2 linked regions of the Modestobacter italicus genome follow. Each later gene encodes a partner of the first gene's protein in a complex. Links are inferred from orthologs where the notes say so. Each region holds a gene or a part of one and is shown on either strand. Other genes may lie near its edges. The genes, in order: secA and secY.

Region 1 (10,495 bases):
CATCCAGCAGAAGTACGCCGAGGCGCGCGCCGGCACCGTGATCGAGCCCGCCCCGGACGACGCCGAGGTCGACTCGCCGCACTGACGAGGCACGGCTGACCCGGCGCTGCTGACCCAGCCCGTCGTCAGGCCACGGCGGGCAGCGACGTCCGCACGGCCACCACCGCCCGCACCGGCACCGCCCGCACCGACCTCACCGCGCCCCGGCGGCGCGGTGCGTCGAGCGGGTGCTCGGCGAGCTCCAGGAAGTCCGCGCCCACCCGGTCGACGGTCCCGGCGAGCACCCCGCCGTCGTCGAGCAGGCAGCTGACCGCCGCCCGGTCCCGGGCCAGCCCCCGCAGCGCACGGCGCAGGTCCAGCCGCCGGGCCACCTCGCCGACCGGGACCGCGGCCGCGGTCACCGTCGCCAGGCCCCCGACGGCGCTCACCGCGCCGGCGGCGACGAGCAGCTCCCGCCCCTGGCCGTCGACGAGCAGCAGCCAGTCCACGCCCACGTCGACCAGCCGTCCGTCGAGCTCGCCCGCGCCCCGGCAGCGCAGCGACAGCTCCTGGCCGAGGGAGCCCCGGAGCCGGTCGGCGAGCAGCACGCTGCCGTGCTCGGCCCGGGCGCGGGACGACGCCTCGGCGAGGTCGGCGGCCGCCTCCTCCGCCGCGGCCTGCGCCTCCAGGTCGGCGAACAGCTGCTCCCAGCGCATGCCGGACAGGCTAGCTCGTCCACAGATCCGTGCATTTGGTTGCGTTTGCTTGCGTTGATGGTGTTTGGTCGTGCTCCGACTGAGGAGGAGGACCCATGACGTTCCGGCGGTGGGCAGCGACGACGGCCCTGATGGGCGGTGCCGCGTGGGCGCTGTGGCTCGTCGGGCCCGGCCTGCTCGAGGTGCGCGACGCCCTCACCGACCCGCAGGGGCTCGTCGACCGGTCCGGTCCCGACGCCCTCGTCCTGGTGTGCGTTCCGCTCCTGGCCTGGCTGTGCTGGGCGTGGGGTGCTCTGGGGCTCCTGCTGACCGCGGCGGCGACGGTGCCGGGCTGGGCCGGCCGGCTCGCCGGTGTGCTGCTGACCGGCGTGCTGCCGGCCGGCGCCCGCCCGGTCGCCGCGGTCGCCCTCGGGGTCGGGCTGAGCACCGCCGCTCCCGTCCTGCTCGCGCCCGTGGCGCTCCCGGCGGTGACCGCCAGCGCCGCGGCGTCCGAGCACCTCGGCGCCGACCCCGACGCGGTCGTCGTCGATCGGCCGGCGGGGACGGCGCCGGTCCCCGACTGGCCGGGGGCACCGCCCGCCGTCCCCGACTGGCCCGGGGTCGGCCCGGAGGAGCACGTCGTGCTGCGCGGGGACTGCCTGTGGGACATCGCGGCCGGCTGGCTGGAGCGCCGGCAGCCGGGTGTCGAGGTGACCGACACCGCTGTCCGGGAGGCCACGCAGGCCTGGTGGCGGGCCAACGCCGCCGTCATCGGCGCCGATCCCGACCTCCTGCTGCCCGGGCAGGTCCTCCGGCCACCCGGCTGAGGCCGACCCCTCCCGTCCGACCATCCGCACCGCACCGCCAGGAGAGCCCGCATGACCGTTCCCGCGCAGCCCGCCGGCACCCCGCAGGACCCTCCCCCGACCGCGCCCGCGCCACGCCCCCGGCTGCGCCTGGTCGTCGTCCCGACACCCGGGCCGGCCCTGCTCGACGAGCGGGCGCCGGTCCACCTCCTGGTGCCCGGTCGTCGCCCCCGCCGCCTCCCGCCGCCACCCGGGCCGCGACCCCGGCTCGACCAGCCGCCCGCCACCGAGACCCCGGACTTCGGCCCGACCTGGTCGCGCCGCAGCGAGCTGCCCGACCCGCAGGCGGTGGGCCGGCGGCTGGTCACCCTGACCCTCGAGGCCTTCGCGGGTCGCCGCCCCGTCGCGCAGCTGAAGCCGCTGGTCAGCCCCGGTCTGTTCACCGCGCTCAGCGAGCGGCGCCGGCCGCGCTGGTGCAGTGAGGGGACCGCGCCGCTGCTGGTCGGTGCCGTGCGGGTGTGCGAGCCGGTGGACGGCGTCGCGGAGGTGAGCGCCGTCGTCCGCCGCGGCGGTCGCGCGCACGCCGTGGCCGCCCGGCTGGAGGGCATCGACGGCCGCTGGCGGTGCACGGCCCTGCAGATCGGCTGAGCCGGGCAGCAGGACGCCCCGCCGACCGGGTGGTCGACGGGGCGTCAGCTGTCAGGACGTCAGTGGCCGGCGGCGCCGTGGCACTGCTTGAACTTCTTGCCGCTGCCGCACGGGCACGGGGCGTTGCGCGGGGTCTCCTTGGTGCCGGTGACCGTCGCGGACTTGGCGGCCTTCGCCCGGCCGCTGTCCTTGGCGGAGGCGTCCAGGCTGGGCGCGCTGTAGCTGAGCTGCGTCTGCTTGGGCGCGTCCAGGCCCTTCACCGCCAGCTCCGGGCCGGTGCCGCTGCCGGTGGGCTCGGCGGCCACCTCGGGTGCCGCCGTGGCCGTCGCGGGAGCCGGCCTGCCGGTGCGCCGGGCCGAGCTCGTCGTCGTCCCGCTGCCGTTCGGCGACGGGACGATCGCCGGAGCGGCAGCCGGCGCGGCCCCGTTGCCGGCGGACGGCGCGGCAGCCGCGGGAGCGGCCGCCTCGGTCGGAGCAGCCGCCTCGGTCGGAGCAGCCGCGGCCTGGGCCGCCGCCGCCCGCGCCGCGGCCTGGCGGGCCAGCACCGCCTGGGTGCCGGCCTGCGCCCGGACCAGCGCCTCGGCCTCGGCCTTGGCCTGCTTCTCGGCAGCCTCGGCCTCCTGCTGCTCCTTGGTCTTCACCTCGAGGTTGAACAGGAAGCCGACGGACTCCTCCTTGATGCCGTCGAGCATCGCGTTGAACATGTCGTAGCCCTCGCGCTGGTACTCCACGACCGGGTCGCGGTTGGCCATCGCGCGCAGGTGGATGCCGGCCCGCAGGTAGTCCATCTCGTACAGGTGCTCGCGCCACTTGCGGTCCAGCACGCTGAGCAGCACCCGCCGCTCCAGCTCGCGCATGACCTCCGCGCCCAGCGTCTCCTCGCGGGTGTCGTAGGCGGCGTGCACGTCGGCGAGCAGCTCGTCCTTCAGCACGTCGGCGGTGAGCGCCGACTGGTCGCCGTCGGCCACCCGGTCGAGCATCTCCTGCTGGTCCAGGCCCACCGGGTACAGCGCCTTGAGCCCGGTCCACAGCAGCTCGAGGTCCCAGTCCTCGGCGTAGCCGGTCTCGGTCGCGCCGTTGACGTAGGCCGCGACGACGTCGTCGACCATCGCCCGGACCTGCACGTGCAGGTCCTCGCCGTCGAGCACCTTGCGGCGCTCGTCGTAGATGACCGTGCGCTGCCGGTTGAGCACCTCGTCGTACTTCAGGACGTCCTTGCGGACCTCGAAGTTCTGCTGCTCCACCTGGGTCTGCGCGGATCGGATCGCCCGGCTGACCATCTTGGACTCGATCGGCTGGTCGTCGGGCACCCGCAGCGTGGTCATCATCGACTCGAGCATCGGGCCGTTGAAGCGCCGCATCAGGTCGTCGCCCAGCGACAGGTAGAAGCGGGACTCACCCGGGTCGCCCTGCCGGCCCGACCGGCCGCGCAGCTGGTTGTCGATCCGCCGGCTCTCGTGGCGCTCGGTGCCCAGCACGTAGAGGCCACCGGCCTCGGTGACCTGGTCGTGCTCGGCCTTGACCTGCGCCTTGGCGGTCGCGAGCGCGTCGTCCCAGGCCGCCTCGTACTCCTCCGGCGTCTCCGCCGGCGACAGCCCCTGGGCGCGCAGCGTCTCGTCGGCGATGAACTCGGCGTTGCCGCCGAGCTGGATGTCGGTGCCGCGGCCGGCCATGTTGGTGGCCACCGTGACCCCGCCCAGCCGGCCGGCCATCGCGATGATCGACGCCTCCCGCGCGTGGTTCTTCGCGTTCAGCACCTCGTGCGGGATGCCCCGCTTGAGCAGGTACTTCGCCAGCACCTCGGACTTCTCGACGCTCGCGGTGCCCACCAGCACCGGCTGGCCGGCCTCGTGCCGCTCGGCGATGTCGTCGACGACGGCGTCGAACTTGGCCTTCTCCGTCTTGTAGATCACGTCGGCGCGGTCCTCGCGGACCATCGGCCGGTTGGTCGGGATCGGGACGACGCCCAGCTTGTAGGTCTGGGAGAGCTCGGCGGCCTCGGTCTGGGCCGTGCCGGTCATCCCCGACAGCTTCTCGTAGAGCCGGAAGTAGTTCTGCAGCGTGATCGTGGCGAGGGTCTGGTTCTCGTCCTTGATCTCCACCTTCTCCTTGGCCTCGATGGCCTGGTGCATGCCCTCGTTGTAGCGGCGACCGGCCAGCACGCGACCGGTGAACTCGTCGACGATGAGCACCTCACCGTTGGTGACGATGTACTGCTGGTCCTTCTTGAACAGCTCCTTGGCCTTCAGGGCGTTGTTCAGGTAGCTGATCAGCGGGGTGTTGGCGGCCTCGTAGAGGTTCTCGATGCCGAGCTGGTCCTCGACGAACTCGACGCCCTCCTCGGTGATGGCGACCGTCCGCTTGGCCTCCTCGACCTCGTAGTGCCGGTCGCGCTTCATCAGCGGGGCGATGCGGGCGAACTCGCCGTACCAGCGGGCGCTGGACTCGGCCGGGCCGCTGATGATCAGCGGGGTGCGCGCCTCGTCGATGAGGATCGAGTCGACCTCGTCGACGATGGCGAACGGGTGGCCGCGCTGCACCAGGTCGGCCTTGCTCCAGGCCATGTTGTCGCGCAGGTAGTCGAAGCCGAACTCGTTGTTCGTCCCGTGCGTGATGTCGGCCAGGTACTGCTCGCGGCGCTGGTCGGGCCGCTGGCCGGAGACGATCGTGCCGATCGACAGCCCGAGGAAGCGCTGCACCCGGCCCATCCACTCGGCGTCGCGCTGGGCCAGGTAGTCGTTGGTGGTGACGACGTGCACGCCGTCGCCGCTCAGCGCGTTGAGGTAGGCCGGCAGCACACCGGTCAGGGTCTTGCCCTCACCGGTCTTCATCTCGGCGATGTTCCCCAGGTGGAGCGCGGCACCGCCCATGAGCTGCACCCGGTAGTGCCGCTGGCCCAGCGTGCGGGTCGAGGCCTCCCGGACGACGGCGAAGGCCTCGGGGAGCAGCTGGTCGAGGGTCTCCCCGTCGCCGTAGCGCTGCTTGAACTCGTCGGTCTTGGCGCGCAGCTCGGCATCGGTCAGGTCGGTGACGTCGACCTCGAGGGCCTCGACCGCGTCGGCGATCTTCGACAACCGACGGACGATCTTGCCCTCACCGGCACGCAGGATCTTCTGGAACACCACGACCCCAGCGTAGGCGGCCCGGCTGGCGAGCGGTCCCGGCGCGGCCGGTGCTCCTGCCGGGATCGGCGGCTCCGTAGCCTCCGCGAGCGTGTCCTCCCCCACCAGCCCCACGTACGGCCCCGGCCTGACGGCCTTCTTCACCGAGCGGCACCTGGCCACCCTGACCACGCTGCGCGCCGACGGGACCCCGCACGTCGTCCCGGTCGGGGTCACCTTCGACCCCGTCACCGGCACCGCGCGGGTGATCACCTCCGGCACGTCGGCGAAGGTGCGGCACGTGCGGGCCGGGCAGGCGCGGGTGGCGGTCTGCCAGGTCGACGGGCGGTGCTGGGCCACGTTGGAGGGGACGGCGGTGGTCCGGGACGACGCCGCCGCGGTGGCCGACGCCGAGGACCGCTACGCCCGCCGCTACCAGCGCCCGCGGGTGAACCCGGCGCGGGTGGTCCTGGAGATCTCGGTGGACCGGGTGCTCGGCAACGCGGAACGCTGGCGGGCCCCCGAGCAGGAGGAGGGCCCGGCGTGAGCGGCATGGACCTCAGCGACATCGACCTGACCACCGAGGTGGTGCGCACCGAGCGGCTGGTGCTGCGCCCGTTCCGCCCGGACGACGTGGACGCGGTGTTCACCGCCTGCCAGGACCCGGACATCGGCCGGTGGATCCCCGGCGGTCGGGACCTCCTACAGCCGCGAGGACGCCGTCTCCTGGGTCACCCGCGAGGCCCCGGGCGAGCGCGCGGCCGGGACCGGGCTGACGGTGGCGATCGAGGCCGACGGCCGCCTCGTCGGTTCGACGGGCGTGCACCGGATCGGGCAACACCCGCTCGGCCCGGAGGTCGGCTACTGGATCGCCCCGCAGGGGCGGGGGCACGGCTATGCGGCCGAGGCGGCGCACGCGATGGCCGAGTGGGCGATCGGACTGGGCGCGCCGCGGGTGTACCTGGTCGCGGACGTGGCGAACACCGGGTCCCAGCACGTCGCCCGGAGGGCCGGGTTCCACCAGGAGGGCGTGCTGCGCTCCTACCTCCACTACCGGGACGGCGGCCTCGCTGACGCCGCGCTGTTCTCCCGGCTGCCCGGCGACTGACGCGAGCGGGAGCATCGACCGAGGCCTGCGAGGGAGGAGCGGACCGGTCGCGGAAGGCGACGCGAGGACACTGGCGACTGACGTGCGGCGAGCCGCCCTCCGCGGTGCGGAGGACGGCTCGCCGGTGTGCTGCCGCGCGCGTCGGGTCAGACGGCGGCGGGCTGCCGCTCCCCGGCCGCGCCGGCCATCGCCGTCGCGGCGGCCGGGGCGGCCCCGTTCCCGGGATCGACCGGGGGACCGAGGCGGATCAGGCCGTAGTCGAAGGCGTGCCGTCGGTAGACCACCGACGGCTGGCCGGTGTCGGCGCAGAGGAACATGAAGAAGTCGTGGCCCACCAGCTCCATCTCGTAGAGGGCCTGGTCGATGTGCATCGGGGTGGCCGGGTGGACCTTCTCCCGGACGATCCGCCCGGGCAGGTGCTCGTCCAGGTCGGTGACCAACGGGCTGTCGGCGGAGCCGGGGTCCCCGGCCAGCGCGGGTTCCGGGGCGCTGCTCACCCCGGCGGTCAGGTCGTCGGCGGGCACCACCGGTGGGGTGGGCTCGGGGACGGGGGCGGCGTCGATCCGCACGCTCGGCGGGGTGTGCCGACCGTGGTGGACGCGGCGGCGGTCGTTCGCCCGCCGCATCCGGCTCTCCAGCTTCCCCGCCGCCAGTTCCAGGGCGGCGTAGAAGTCCGGGGCAGAGGCCTCCGCACGGGCCACCGGCCCCTTGCCGCGGAGGGTGATCTCCACGCGCTGGCAGTTGGCCGCCTGCCGCGGGTTCTTCTCGTGCAGCAGCTCGACGTCTATGCGGATGACCTTGCTGTCGAAGCGTTCGAGCTGGCCGACCTTGTCCTCCACATGGGTGCGGAAGTGCTCGGGCACCTCGACGTTCCGACCTCGGACGACGATCTCCATCAGACCTCCCGGTTGAGCGGGCTGTGATCCAGCCGACGCTAGACGCGTTGGTGGAGTCCCGACAGTGGGAGCGCGTCATCGCAGGTCCACCTCCTGTTCACGGACGGTGAACCCGCCGCGCAGCGCACCCGGCGCGCTGCGGCGCGGCTGCCGCGGGGTGGCCGCGACGACCGCGGCCAGCACCCTTTGGTGCCCGGCCGCGCGCAGCGCCCGGGCGGCCTCGGTCAGCGTCGCCCCGCTGGTCACGACGTCGTCCACCAGCACCACCCGGGCGCCCGGTGCGGGACGCGCGCGGTACCGCCCGGCCAGGTTCGCCCGGCGCTGGACGGCGTCCAGCCCGGCCGAGTCGCGCACCCGGCGGCTCCCGGCCCGGCTCACCAGCGGCGCCGGGTGGGCCGGCACCCCGGCGGCCCGCAGCTCGGCCGCGGCGACGTCGGCGAGCTCCCGCACGTGGTCCCGGCCGCGGCGGCGCACCGCCGCCGCCGCGCTCGGCACCGGCACGAGCAGCACCGGCCCGCCTCCGCCGTCCGGGACCCCGAGCAGCACGGCGGCGACCGCCAGGCCGAGCGCCGTCCCCAGCGGACCGGCCAGCTCGGCCCGCCCGTGCTCCTTGAACGCGATCACCGCCGGCTGCACCGGACCGGCGTAGGCGCCGGCCGCCACGGTCGGCGGGAAGCCCGGCGGGTGGCGCCGCGGCTGGGCCAGCCGGGGCCGGGTCAGCAGCGTGCGGCAACGGCGGCACAGCACGGCGCCCGGCAGGGCGCAGCCGGCGCAGGTGCGCGGCAGCACCAGGTCGGCCAGCGCCCGCCCACCGGCCCGCAGGACCGCCGGGGGCTGCTGCCGCACGCCGTCCACGCTGCCCGTCCCGGCGGGCCCGGCCACCGGTCCGGGCCCACCCGGGGACGGGTGCCCCGGCTGGGGACGACGGCCGGCGGCCCGCCGGTCACATCGGGTAGAAGGGGGCCGTCCCGGGGAGGGGCTCCTGGCCGCGCACCAGCGTCACCCAGTTGCCGCCGGCGAGGGTCCACATCGTGCCGTTGGCGCTCACCAGCGGCTGCCGGCCCGGTGCCGCGGCCACGGCGGTCGGCTGCCCGGGCAGGCCCGAGGTGGTGTTGGTGGACAGCTCCCAGCCGTCGACCCCGACGGTGTACGGCACGGTGCGCTCGGTGCTCGGGTCGCCGGCGAGCAGCATGAGCAGCCCCGCGTTCCGCCACGCCACGTCGACGACCTGCTCCACCGTGGGCGCGATCGAGCGCAGGTCGCGCACGCTCACCGCGTCGTCGTCCCGGACGACGGTGCCGACGTAGACCTGCCCGCCCTGGGCGCCCTGCAGGACCACGGCCGCGCGGACGCCGTCCGGGGAGAGCTGGAACTGCGTCGCCCGGCCCAGGCCGGCCAGGGTGGTGGCGCTGACCGACTGGGCGGGCCCCCCGGAGGGCAGCCGCACCACGTCGGTGCCGTTGCGGACCGTCCACACCTCCGAGCGGGTGCCCGCCACCGTCGGGTCGGTGAAGCTCGCCCCGGACAGGGCCGGGGTGAGGTCGCCGCCGTAGGTGCCGGCGAGCAGGGTGGCCGGGTCGCCCGCGGGCGACACGATCGACGACACCCCGGCCATGAAGCCCAGCTGGCTGGTGCGGGCGTCGACGGTCACCGCGGCGGCCACCAGGCCGTACACCCCGGCGCCGGCCGGCCCGGGCGGGGTGCCGCCGTCGCTGGCCAGCCGGAGCCCACCGCCGGTGAGGTAGTGGCCGACCGCGCCGATGGGGGCGACGTCGGGGTCCAGCGCGACCCAGTCCGCGGTGCTCTGCGCGTCCGGGACGTCCGGCAGGTCGAGGCCCTGCCCGTCGCGCAGCACCCGGACGGTGTTGACGTCCAGCTGCGACAGCGACCAGGTCAGCTGGGCCGAGGCCGCCGCCAGGGTGGCGTCGGAGACGTCGGCGGGGAAGCTCAGGTCGACCGTCGCCGTGGTGTCGGTGACGCTGACCGTGCTGCGCAGCTGGGCGCCGGACAGCGGGTTCACCACGCCGGCCGCGAGCAGCGGCGAGGCGCCCTCGAGCAGCCGGGTGACCAGCGTGTTGGGCTGCGCCTCACCGCTGACCAGGTAGCGCGGGTCGGGGACGACGCGGGTCCCGGTGGGGTCGAGGAAGTAGGCGTCGACCTGCTCGTACGTGCGCGCGAAGTCCGGCTCCAGGAGGAGCAGCCCCTCGGGCGGGTCGGTGATCCGCCACTCGCCGGACTCGTCGGAGAGCGTGAAGGTGCGGGTGTAGACCGACCCGGTGCCCACGATGAACACGCCGCGCTCGTCGACGGTGCCGACCAGGGTGCCGGTCACCACCACGGTGCCCGGCTGGGACTGCACCGGGGCGTAGTCCTGGCTGATCACGGTCACGCCGTCGCTGTCGGACCAGTTCGTGGCGGCGTCGGCGGCCAGGTACTGGCGGGCGACCGGGTGGTTGCGCACCGCGCTGGCGCTGGCGTCGATGAAGCCGCGGACGACCTCCTCCGGGGCCGCGCCGGCCTCCGGCGCCAACGGCTCCAGGCGGACGTCGTCGTCGCTGGGCTGGGCCACCTGGGTGATCCGGATGGCCGCGGACTCGGTGGGCACGGTGCTGCAGCCGGCGAGCAGCGCGGCCAGGACCAGGGCGAGGAGCGCGGCCGGGGTGCGCCGCGGGGAGCGGGTCATGCCCGCGGCCCGAGGAACGGCGGCCGCAGCGGCAGCGGTGAGCTGGTCAGCTCGCCGCCGGCGGTCATCGGCAGGGTGAGCCGGAACTGGGCGCCCTCGCCGGGCAGCCCCCAGACCTGCAGCCAGCCGCCGTGCAGGCGGGCGTCCTCCAGGCTGATCGACAGCCCCAGCCCGCTGCCGCCGACCGAGCGGACCCGGGCCGGGTCGGCCCGCCAGAAGCGGTCGAAGACGTGCTGGGCGTCGGCGGGGGTCAGCCCGATGCCGTGGTCGCGCACGGTGATGGCCACCGCGCTGCTCGAGGCGGCGAGGGTGATCTCGACCGGCTTGCCGGCGCCGTGCTCGATGGCGTTGCCGACCAGGTTGCGCAGCACCCGCTCGACCCGCCGTCCGTCGACCTCGGCGATCACCGACGTCGGCGGGACGGTCACCTGCAGCGCGCAGCCGAGCCGTTCGGCCAGCGCGGTCATCCCCTCGACCACCCGTTCCACCACGGGCACCAGGTCCTGCGGCTCGGGGTCGAGGGTGGCGGCGCCGGCGTCGTAGCGGCTGATCTCCAGCAGGTCCGACAGCAGGCCCTCG
Region 2 (9,802 bases), 220 kb from region 1 along the record:
CGTGCCCGCCGTAGTGGTCGACGATCCCGTACGGGTGCTCGTGCGCGACGATCGACTCCTCGACCGCGTGGCTGATGTCGGTCAGCCGGCCACCGGCGACCGCCTTGGCCAGCCCGGCCCACATCGACCGCTCGGTCACCGCGAGCAGCTCGAGGTCCGCGGCGGAGGCCTCCCCGACGGTCACCGTGACCGCCGAGTCGCTGTGCCAGCCGGCCAGGACCGCACCGCAGTCGATGGAGATGTTGTCGCCCTCAGCCAGCGTGCGGTCCGGGTCCGGGATGCCGTGCACGACCTCGTCGTTGATCGAGGCGCAGATGGTCCCGGTGAACCCGTGGTAGCCGAGGAAGTTCGGCACGGCGCCGGCGGACCGGATGTGGTCCTCGGCGATGGCGTCGAGCTCACCGGTGCTCACGCCGGGGCGCACCGCGGCGCGGACGGCCGCGATGGCCCCGGCCGTGACGAGCCCGGAGGCGCGCATCAGCTCGATCTCGTGCGCTGTCTTGATCTGGATCATGCGTCCACTCCACTTCGCCAGGAACGGCAGCCGGGACGCCCACGCGTCGACGCGGTCACCGTGCAACCGGGCGACCCGCGCTCTCAGTCCTCGGCCCGGTCGCCGGCCGCGTCCTGGGCCAGCGCGTGGTCGGCCCCGAGCGCCTCGAGGGCGCGGCGGGTGACCTCGTCGATCTCACCGATCGCGTCGATGCGGGTCAGCAGTCCGGCCCGCTCGTAGAACCCCGACAGCGGCGCCGTCTGTTCCCGGTAGACCTCCAGCCGGTGCCGGACGGTCTCGGGCTTGTCGTCCTCGCGCTGCACCCAGACGCCGTCGACCAGCATCCGGCGACCGGACAGCCGGCGGACCAGCTCGTCCTCGTCGACGACGAGCTCGAGGCAGCAGTCCAGCGCGTGGCCCATCTCGGCCAGCGAGTCGCGCAGCTGGTCGGCCTGGGCGATCGTGCGCGGGAAGCCGTCGAGCAGGAAGCCGGCCTTGGCGTCGGGCTCGGCGAGCCGGTCGGAGACCATCGCGACGGTGATCTCGTCGGGCACCAGGTCGCCGGCGTCCATGTAGGCCTTGGCCTGCTGGCCCAGCTCGGTCTGCCCGCTCACGTTGGCCCGGAAGATGTCACCGGTGGAGATGGCCGGGACGCCCAGGCGACCGGCGATGACCTGAGCCTGGGTCCCCTTGCCCGCTCCGGGAGGGCCCAGCAGCACGACGCGCACTAGCGGAGGAACCCTTCGTAGCTGCGCTGGTTGAGCTGCGTCTCGATCTGCTTCACCGTCTCCAAGCCAACTCCCACCATGATCAGCACCGCGGTCCCGCCGAACGGGAAGTTCTGGTTCTGCCCCTCCTGCGTGATCGACAGGAACAGGTTGGGCAGCACCGCCACCAACCCGAGGTAGATCGACCCGGGCAGGGTGATCCGGGACAGCACGTACTGCAGGTACTCCGCGGTGGGGCGGCCGGGCCGGATGCCGGGGATGAAGCCGCCATAGCGCTTCATGTCGTCGGCCCGTTCCTCCGGGTTGAACGTGATCGACACGTAGAAGTACGTGAAGAAGATGATCAGCGCGAAGTACACCGCGATGTGCACCGGGCTGCTCTGGTCGACCAGGTAGTTCTCCACGAACCGGCGGACCGCACCGGTCGAGTCGCCCTGCAGCTGGGTGATCAGCTGGGGCAGGTAGAGCAGGGACGACGCGAAGATGACCGGGATGACGCCGGCCTGGTTGACCTTCAGCGGCAGGTAGGTCGACGTGCCGCCGTACATCCGGCGGCCGACCATCCGCTTGGCGTACTGCACCGGGATGCGCCGTTGCGCCTGCTCGACGTAGACCACCGAGGCGATCACCAGCACGGCGAGCACGCAGATCAGGGCGAAGACGAAGCCACCGCGGCTCTGCAGGATCGCGCCGCCCTCGGCGGGGATCCGGGCGGCGATCGAGGTGAAGATCAGCACGGACATGCCGTTGCCGATCCCCTTCTCGGTCAGCAGCTCGCCCAGCCACATGATGACGGCGGTGCCGGCGGTCAGCGTGACGACCAGGACGATCGTGGTCCACACCGAGTCCGACGGGATGATGTCCTGCGAGCAGCTCGGGAAGAGCTGGCCGCTGCGGGCCAGCGCGATGATCCCGGTGCTCTGCAGCACGGCGAGCGCGATGGTCAGGTAGCGGGTGTACTGGGTCAGCTTCGCCTGACCCGACTGCCCTTCCTTCTTCAGCTGCTCGAACCGCGGGATGACCACCACCAGCAGCTGCACGATGATGCTCGCCGTGATGTACGGCATGATCCCGAGCGCGAACACCGACAGGCGCAGCAGCGCTCCGCCGGAGAACAGGTTGACCAGCGAGTAGACGTCCCGCTGGTCGGAGGCGTTGGCCTGGTCGAGGCAGCTGTTGATCGCCTCGATCGAGACGCCGGGGCCGGGCACGCTGGCGCCCAGCCGGTACACGGCGATCAGCGCCAGGGAGAACAGCAGCTTGCGCCGGAGGTCTGGCGTCCGGAACGCCGCGGCGAACGCCTGCAGCACGTGCCCTCCCCGAGTCGGTCGTTCGACATTAGCAAGACGCGGCCCGGTGGCTTCGAGAGCCGCCGGGCCGCGTCGGTCCCCCGCCTGGTCCCGCCGGGCGGCGGGGGCAGGGGGTCCTGCGTCAGATCTGGGTGGTGCTGCCCCCGGCAGCGCCGATCTTCTCCTGGGCGGACTGGGAGAACGCGTGCGCGTGCACGTGCACCGTCACGCCGCCCAGCTCGCCCGTGCCGAGCACCTTGACCGGCTGACCGCGCCGGACGGCGCCGGCGTCGGCCAGCGTGTCCGGGTTGATCGAGCCGCCCTGCGGGAACAGGGAGGCGATCCGGTCCAGGTTGACGACCTGGAAGACGACCTTGTTGTTGTTGGTGAAGCCCGAGAGCTTCGGCAGCCGCATGTGCAGGGGGGTCTGGCCACCCTCGAAGCGGGCCGAGACCTGCACGCGGGCGCCGGAGCCCTTGGTGCCGCGACCGGCGGTCTTGCCCTTGGAGCCCTCACCACGACCCACGCGGGTCTTCTTGGTGTGGGCGCCCGGGGCCGGACGCAGGTGGTGGACCTTCAGAGTCATGTCAGCGTTCCCCTGCTCAGACGATCTCTTCGACGGTGACCAGGTGCGGCACCGTCGCGACCATCCCGCGGATCTCGGGACGGTCCTCCTGGACGACCGAGTCGCTGATCCGCTTCAGCCCCAGCGAACGCAGCGTCTGACGCTGGTTCGGCTTGGTGCCGATGGCCGACTTGATCTGCGTGACCTTCAGCTGAGCCATCTCAGACCCCCTGACCGGCCCGCGCGCGCAGCATGGCGGCCGGGGCGACGTCCTCCAGGGGCAGACCGCGGCGGGCCGCGATCTCCTCGGGACGGACGAGGTCCTTGAGCGCCTGCATGGTCGCGTGGACGATGTTGATCGGGTTCGAGGACCCGAGGCTCTTGGAGAGCACGTCGTGGATGCCGGCGCACTCGAGGACGGCGCGCACCGGGCCACCGGCGATGACACCGGTACCGGGGCTGGCCGGCTTGAGCAGCACCACACCGGCGGCCGCCTCACCCTGCACCGGGTGCGGGATGGTGCTGGCGATGCGGGGCACGTTGTAGAAGTGCTTCTTGGCCTCCTCGACGCCCTTGGCGATCGCCGCGGGCACCTCCTTGGCCTTGCCGTAGCCCACGCCGACCTTGCCGTCGCCGTCGCCCACGATCACCAGGGCGGTGAAGCTGAAGCGCCGACCACCCTTGACGACCTTGGACACGCGGTTGATCGCGACGACCCGCTCGATGAACTGGCTCTTCTCCGCGGCACCGCCCGGGCCGCGACCGCCGTCACGACGGTCCCGGCGGTCGTTGCCGCCGCCTGCGCCGCCGGGGCCACCGGTCCCGCCGGCGCCACCGCCGCGTCGCTGTGGTCCTGGCATCAGACGTCCCTCTCGATCAGTTCAGAAATGGTGGTCATCAGAAGTCCAGCCCACCCTCGCGGGCACCGTCGGCGAGCGCCGCGATGCGACCGGCGTACCGGTTGCCGCCGCGGTCGAAGACGACCGCGTCGATGCCGGCGGCCTTGGCGCGCTCGGCGACCAGGGCACCGACCTGGCGGGCCAGCGTGGACTTGTCGCCCTCGCTCCCCCGCAGGCTGGCGTCCATCGTCGACGCGCTGGCCAGGGTGCGGCCGACCGTGTCGTCGACCACCTGGACGTGGATGTGCCGGGAGCTGCGCTTGACGACCAGGCGCGGGCGCTCCGGCGTGCCACCCACCCGCTTGCGCAGGCGGTTGTGGCGCCGCAGCCGCGAGACGCGGCGCGCGGTGCTGACGTCGGTGCCGACGGGCTTGTGCACCCGGGCACCCTTCTCGGTCTTGGCTGCCTGTGCCATCACTTGCCCGTCTTCCCGACCTTGCGCTTGACGACCTCGCCCTGGTACCGCACGCCCTTGCCCTTGTACGGGTCGGGCTTGCGGATCTTGCGGATCTTGGCCGCGACCTCGCCGACCTGCTGCTTGTCGATGCCGGTCACCCGCAGGCGGGTGGGGGCCTCGACGGTGAAGGAGATCCCCTCGGGGGCCTTCACGACGACCGGGTGGCTGAAGCCGAGGGCGAACTCGAGGTCCGACCCGCGGGCCTGCACGCGGTAGCCGACGCCGACGATCTCCAGGGTCTTGTCGTAGCCCTGGGTGACGCCGGTGATCATGTTCGCGATGAGCGTGCGGGACAGGCCGTGCAGGGCCCGGCTCTCGCGCTCGTCGTCGGGACGCTGCACCAGCAGCGTGCCCTCCTCACCGCGCTCGACGGTGATGGGAGCAGCCACCGTGTGGCTGAGCTTCCCCTTCGGGCCCGAGACGTTGACCGTGCGCCCGTCGATGGCGACGTCCACACCGCTGGGCACCGGAATCGGGAGTCGTCCGATCCGTGACATGTCTGCTCGCTCCTCTTACCAGACGTAGGCGAGGACTTCCCCACCCACGCCCTTCTTGGTCGCCTGCTTGTCGGTCAGCAGCCCGGTGGAGGTGGAGATGATCGCCACCCCGAGGCCGCCGAGCACCTTCGGCAGGGCGGTCGACTTGGCGTAGACACGCAGGCCGGGCTTGGAGACCCGACGGACGCCGGCGATGCTGCGCTCGCGGTTGGGGCCGTACTTGAGGGAGACCACGAGCTCCTTGCGGATGTGGCCGTCCACCTCGACGTCGTTGACGGTCCAGCCGCCGATGTAACCCTCCTTCTGGAGGATCTCGGCGATGTGCGTCTTGAGCTTCGACGACGGCATGGCAGCTGCGTCGTGGTACGCCTGGTTGGCGTTCCGCAGCCGCGTGAGCATGTCCGCGATCGGGTCGGTCATCGTCATGGGTGAGTGGTGCCTCTCTCGCCGCGGTTCCGCACGCGCTGGGTCTCGGAGACTTGGCGCAGGGCCTTCGGCGATCGGTGGTGCGTTCTCAGGTGACCGGTTGGTCGGTGGTGCTGCTGGCCCGGCCCCGCCGCCGCCCACCACGGGGGTGGGCGGCAGCGGGGTGCGTCACCAGCTGGACTTGGTCACGCCGGGCAGCTCGCCGGCGTGGGCCATCTCGCGGACGCAGATCCGGCACAGGCCGAACTTGCGGAACACGGCGTGCGGGCGACCGCAGCGCTGGCAGCGGGTGTAGCCGCGCACCTTGAACTTCGGCGTGCGCGCCGCCTTGTTGACAAGAGCCTTCTTGGCCATCTCTGGGTCTCCTGGAGCTTCTACGCAGACCGCGTCAGCGGGTCGCGTTCACGACGGTCTGGCCGGCGAAGGGAAAGCCGAGCAGCGACAGCAGCTCGCGGCCCTCCTCGTCGGTGGTGGCGGTGGTGACCAGCGTGATGTCCATGCCACGCGGCCGGTCGATCTTGTCGACGTCGATCTCGCGGAACATCGACTGCTCGGTCAGACCGAACGTGTAGTTGCCGTGACCGTCGAACTGCTTGGGGTTCAGGCCGCGGAAGTCACGGATGCGGGGCAGGGCCAGCGACAGCAGCCGGTCCAGGAACTCCCACATCCGGTCACCGCGGAGGGTGACCTTCGCGCCGATGGGCATGCCCTCGCGCAGCTTGAACTGCGCGATGGACTTGCGGGCCCGGACGACGGCGGGCTTCTGGCCGGTGATGGCGGTGAGGTCGCGGACCGCGCCGTCCATCAGCTTGGCGTCCCGGGTGGCCTCGCCGACGCCCATGTTGACGACGATCTTGACCAGGCCGGGGATCTGCATGACGTTCGAGTAGCCGAACTCCGACAGCAGCGCGGGAGCGATCTCCTCGCGGTAGCGGGCCAGCATGCGGGGCAGCTCGCGGGTGGGTGCGCTCATGATGCTCAGAGGTCCTTACCGGTGCGCCGCGAGACCCGGATGCTGCGGCCTTCCTCGTCCTTGCGGTAGCCGACCCGGGTCGGCTTGTCCTCGGAGTCGATGACCATCACGTTGCTCACGTGCACGGCCGCCTCCTGCGTGACGATCCCGCCCTGCTGGGCACCGCGCTGGGAGGTGCTGATCCGGGTGTGCTTCTTCACCCGGCCGATGCCCTCGACCAGGACCTTCTGGGTCTTCGGGAAGGCGGCGATGACGCGGCCCTTGGCTCCCTTGTCCTTGCCGGACAGGACGACGACCTGGTCGCCCTTCTTGACCTTCATCGACGGGGTCTTCCCGCTGGCGTGGTCGGTCATGATCACAGCACCTCCGGAGCGAGCGAGATGATCCGCATGAAGCGCTTGTCACGGAGCTCCCGGCCCACGGGGCCGAAGATGCGCGTGCCGCGCGGGTCGCCGCTGTCGCGGATGATCACCGCGGCGTTCTCGTCGAAGCGGATGTAGGAACCGTCGGGACGACGGCGCTCCTTGACCGTGCGGACGATGACGGCCTTGACCACATCGCCCTTCTTGACGCCGGCGCCGGGCAGCGCGTCCTTGACGGTGGCGACGATGACGTCACCGATGCCCGCGTAGCGCCGCCCCGACCCGCCGAGCACGCGGATGCACAAGATCTCCTTGGCACCCGTGTTGTCGGCGACTCGCAGTCGCGACTCCTGCTGGATCACTTCCTGCTCCTGAAACTCGAGTGGCGACAGCCGGACCGGATCGGTGAACCGGCTGTCCGGCACCCACGTGCGGACGCACCGGCAGCATGCTGCCGGTGCGTCCGAGCACGGGTACCGGGATGTGGCGCGCACCGGAGGGCGCGCCAGTCGTCCAGGGTACTCCTGGCTGACCGGCCTGGGGAGGCCGGTCCCGAACTGCCTACTTGGCCCGCTCGACGACCGAGACCAGCCGCCACCGCTTGGTGGCGGAGGTCGGGCGCGTCTCCATGATCTGCACCCGGTCGCCGATGCCGGCGGTGTTCTCCTCGTCGTGCGCCTTCAGCTTGCTGGTGCGGCGCAGGACCTTGCCGTACAGGCCGTGCTTCACGCGGTCCTCGACCTCGACGACGATGGTCTTCTCCATCTTGTCGCTGACGACCAGGCCCTCGCGGACCTTGCGGTAGCCGCGGCCGGCCAGACCCGGGCCGCTGGCGGCCGCCGTCTGCTCGCTCTCGCTCATGCCACACCCTCGTTCGGGGCGACCGAGAGACCCAGCTCGCGCTCGCGCATGATCGTGTAGATCCGAGCGATGTCACGGCGGACGGTCTGCAGTCGCCGGTTGTTGTCCAGCTGGCCGGTGGCCACCTGGAACCGCAGGTTGAACAGCTCTTCGCGCGACTCACGCAGCCGGGTGGCCAGTTCGTCGGCGGACAGCTCGCGCAGCTCGGGCGCAGTCAGTCCGGCGGCCATCACACCTCTCCTTCACGAGTGATGAAGCGGCACTTCATGGGCAGCTTGTGGATCGCGCGGCGCATGGCCTCGCGGGCCACCGGCTCGGCCACACCGGACAGCTCGAACATGATCCGGCCCGGCTTCACGTTGGCCACCCACCACTCCGGCGAGCCCTTGCCGGAGCCCATGCGGGTCTCGGCCGGCTTCTTGGTCAGCGGACGGTCGGGGTAGATCGAGATCCACACCTTGCCGCCACGCTTGATGTGGCGGGTCATGGCGATACGAGCGGACTCGATCTGCCGGTTCGTGACGTACGCGGGCTCGAGGGCCTGGATCGCGAAGTCACCGAAGTTGATCGCGGTCCCGCCCTTGGCCCGCCCGGTGCGGTCCGGGTGGTGCTGCTTGCGGTGCTTGACCCGGCGAGGGATCAGCATGGTGTCAGGCCCCCTGCTCTGGCGCGGTGTTCTCGGTACCGGCCGCCTCGGCGGTCGCGGTGCCCTCGGCACCGGCGGCCTGGGCGACGGTCTGCTCCACGGGGACGTCGCCCGAGGTGGCGGCGACGGCGTCCTCCGCCGGAGCGGTGGTGCCCTCGGCCGCGGCGCGACCTGCCTCGGTCCCGCCGGCGGTGGTGCCCGACGAGCCCGAACGGCGCTGCGGGCGCTGGGCCCGCTCACGGCGCTGCTGACGCTGGGCGAGGGCCTCGAGGGCCTCCCGCTCGGCGCGCGAGCCGCTGGCGTCGCCCTTGTAGATCCACACCTTGACGCCGATGCGGCCGAAGGTGGTGCGGGCCTCGTAGATGCCGTAGTCGATGTTCGCGCGGAGCGTGTGCAGCGGCACGCGACCCTCGCGGTAGAACTCCGACCGGCTCATCTCCGTGCCGCCGAGGCGACCGGAGCACTGCACCCGGATGCCCTTGACCTGCGGCGAGCGCTGCGCGGACTGCATCGCCTTGCGCATGGCACGGCGGAAGCTGACCCGGCTGGAGAGCTGCTCGGCGACGCCCTGGGCGACCAGCTGCGCATCGGACTCGGGGTTCTTCACCTCGAGGATGTTCAGCTGCACCTGCTTGCCGGTGAGCTTCTCGAGCTCGCCGCGGATGCGGTCGGCCTCGGCGCCGCGGCGGCCGATGACGATTCCGGGGCGGGCGGTGTGGATGTCCACGCGGACGCGGTCACGGGTGCGCTCGATCTCCACCTTCGAGATGCCGGCGCGCTCCATGCCCTTGCCCATGAGCTTGCGGATGGCCACGTCTTCCTTGACGTAGTCCGCGTACAGCTTGTCCGCGTACCACCGGGACTTGTAGTCGGTGGTGATGCCGAGCCGGAACCCGTGCGGGTTGACCTTCTGACCCACTAGCGGGTCCCTCCCCTCGTGTTGCTCTTCTGCTGGGTCGCCGGGCCGGACTGGCCCGTGTCCCGACGTGCCTTGCGGGAACGCTGGGCGAGCTCGGCGCTCGAGCTCACCTCCGACACCTCGACGGTGATGTGGCTGGTCCGCTTGTTGATGCGGAACGCCCGGCCCTGCGCACGCGGACGGATCCGCTTGAGCGTGGGGCCCTCGTCGACGTAGGCGGCGCTGATGACGAGCGCGGCCGGGTCCAGGCGCAGGTTGTGCTCTGCGTTGGCGACGGCGCTGCCGACGACCTTGGCCACCGGCTCGCTCGCGGTCTGCGGCGCGAAACGCAGCAGAGCGAGGGCCTCGTCGGTCGGCAGGTAGCGGATCATGTCCACCACCCGGCGGGCCTTCATGGGGGTGACGCTGACGAACCGGGCGGTGGCCCGGGCGGTCGGCGTCTCCTGTCCCAACTGGGAAGTCATGTGAGGATCTCTTCTCTACCGGGTCAGCCGCGCCGCGACCGGCGGTCGTCCTTGATGTGCCCACGGAAGGTGCGCGTGGGCGCGAACTCGCCGAGCTTGTGCCCGACCATCGCCTCGGTGACGAACACCGGGACGTGCTTGCGGCCGTCGTGCACGGCGATCGTGTGCCCGAGCATGTCGGGGATGATCGTCGAGCGCCGCGACCAGGTGCGGATGACGGTCT

The links.
Region 2: the proteins of secA (region 1) and secY are in contact, whole or in part, in a crystal structure (PDB 3DIN), measured with the Thermotoga maritima proteins. The link is inferred for Modestobacter italicus from one-to-one orthologs. Residues at the interface, in WP_004082002.1 of Thermotoga maritima: Glu261, Ala262, Arg263, Lys300, Ala301, Arg302, Thr303, Ile304, Ile305, Leu323, Tyr324, Asp325, Pro326, Val329, Ser330, Tyr333, Ile336, Lys340, Phe345, Val349, Glu363, Phe364, Tyr374, Ser375, Gly376, Gly377, Glu393, Ile395, Thr482, Ser483; in WP_004081795.1 of Thermotoga maritima: Glu108, Gly109, Glu110, Glu111, Ala236, Glu237, Arg238, Arg239, Ile240, Thr241, Ile242, Gln243, Tyr244, Ala245, Arg246, Arg247, Val248, Thr249, Gly250, Arg251, Arg252, Val253, Tyr254, Gly256, Ala257, Ser258, Thr259, Tyr260, Leu261, Pro262.

The regions. Positions count from the first base shown.
Region 1 is NC_017955.1:4,671,833-4,682,327, forward strand. The notes cover bases 1,988-5,589. They hold secA (preprotein translocase subunit SecA), read right to left. Parts: upstream 5,254-5,589; coding sequence 2,188-5,253; downstream 1,988-2,187. Other genes in these bases: MODMU_RS22130 (Rv3235 family protein), read left to right, coding at 1,988-2,128; MODMU_RS22140 (TIGR03618 family F420-dependent PPOX class oxidoreductase), read left to right, coding at 5,342-5,589. In the rest of the region: MODMU_RS22115 (helix-turn-helix domain-containing protein), read left to right, coding at 1-85; MODMU_RS22120 (hypothetical protein), read right to left, coding at 126-695; MODMU_RS22125 (LysM peptidoglycan-binding domain-containing protein), read left to right, coding at 791-1,501; more of MODMU_RS22130, read left to right, coding at 1,553-1,987; more of MODMU_RS22140, read left to right, coding at 5,590-5,776; hpf (ribosome hibernation-promoting factor, HPF/YfiA family), read right to left, coding at 6,484-7,233; MODMU_RS22155 (ComF family protein), read right to left, coding at 7,309-8,079; MODMU_RS22160 (LpqB family beta-propeller domain-containing protein), read right to left, coding at 8,177-9,916; MtrAB system histidine kinase MtrB, read right to left, coding at 9,913-10,495. UniProt on the Escherichia coli protein: Required for protein export, interacts with the SecYEG preprotein conducting channel.
Region 2 is NC_017955.1:4,895,631-4,905,432, forward strand. Bases 377-3,285 are described here. They hold secY (preprotein translocase subunit SecY), read right to left. Parts: upstream 2,532-3,285; coding sequence 1,221-2,531; downstream 377-1,220. Other genes in these bases: map (type I methionyl aminopeptidase), read right to left, coding at 377-514; MODMU_RS23195 (adenylate kinase), read right to left, coding at 598-1,221; rplO (50S ribosomal protein L15), read right to left, coding at 2,653-3,096; rpmD (50S ribosomal protein L30), read right to left, coding at 3,113-3,285. Also shown: more of map, read right to left, coding at 1-376; more of rpmD, read right to left, coding at 3,286-3,295; rpsE (30S ribosomal protein S5), read right to left, coding at 3,297-3,935; rplR (50S ribosomal protein L18), read right to left, coding at 3,973-4,389; rplF (50S ribosomal protein L6), read right to left, coding at 4,389-4,928; rpsH (30S ribosomal protein S8), read right to left, coding at 4,944-5,354; MODMU_RS23235 (type Z 30S ribosomal protein S14), read right to left, coding at 5,523-5,708; rplE (50S ribosomal protein L5), read right to left, coding at 5,743-6,327; rplX (50S ribosomal protein L24), read right to left, coding at 6,333-6,680; rplN (50S ribosomal protein L14), read right to left, coding at 6,683-7,051; rpsQ (30S ribosomal protein S17), read right to left, coding at 7,251-7,550; rpmC (50S ribosomal protein L29), read right to left, coding at 7,547-7,780; rplP (50S ribosomal protein L16), read right to left, coding at 7,780-8,196; rpsC (30S ribosomal protein S3), read right to left, coding at 8,201-9,115; rplV (50S ribosomal protein L22), read right to left, coding at 9,115-9,579; rpsS (30S ribosomal protein S19), read right to left, coding at 9,603-9,802. UniProt on the Escherichia coli protein: The central subunit of the protein translocation channel SecYEG. Consists of two halves formed by TMs 1-5 and 6-10.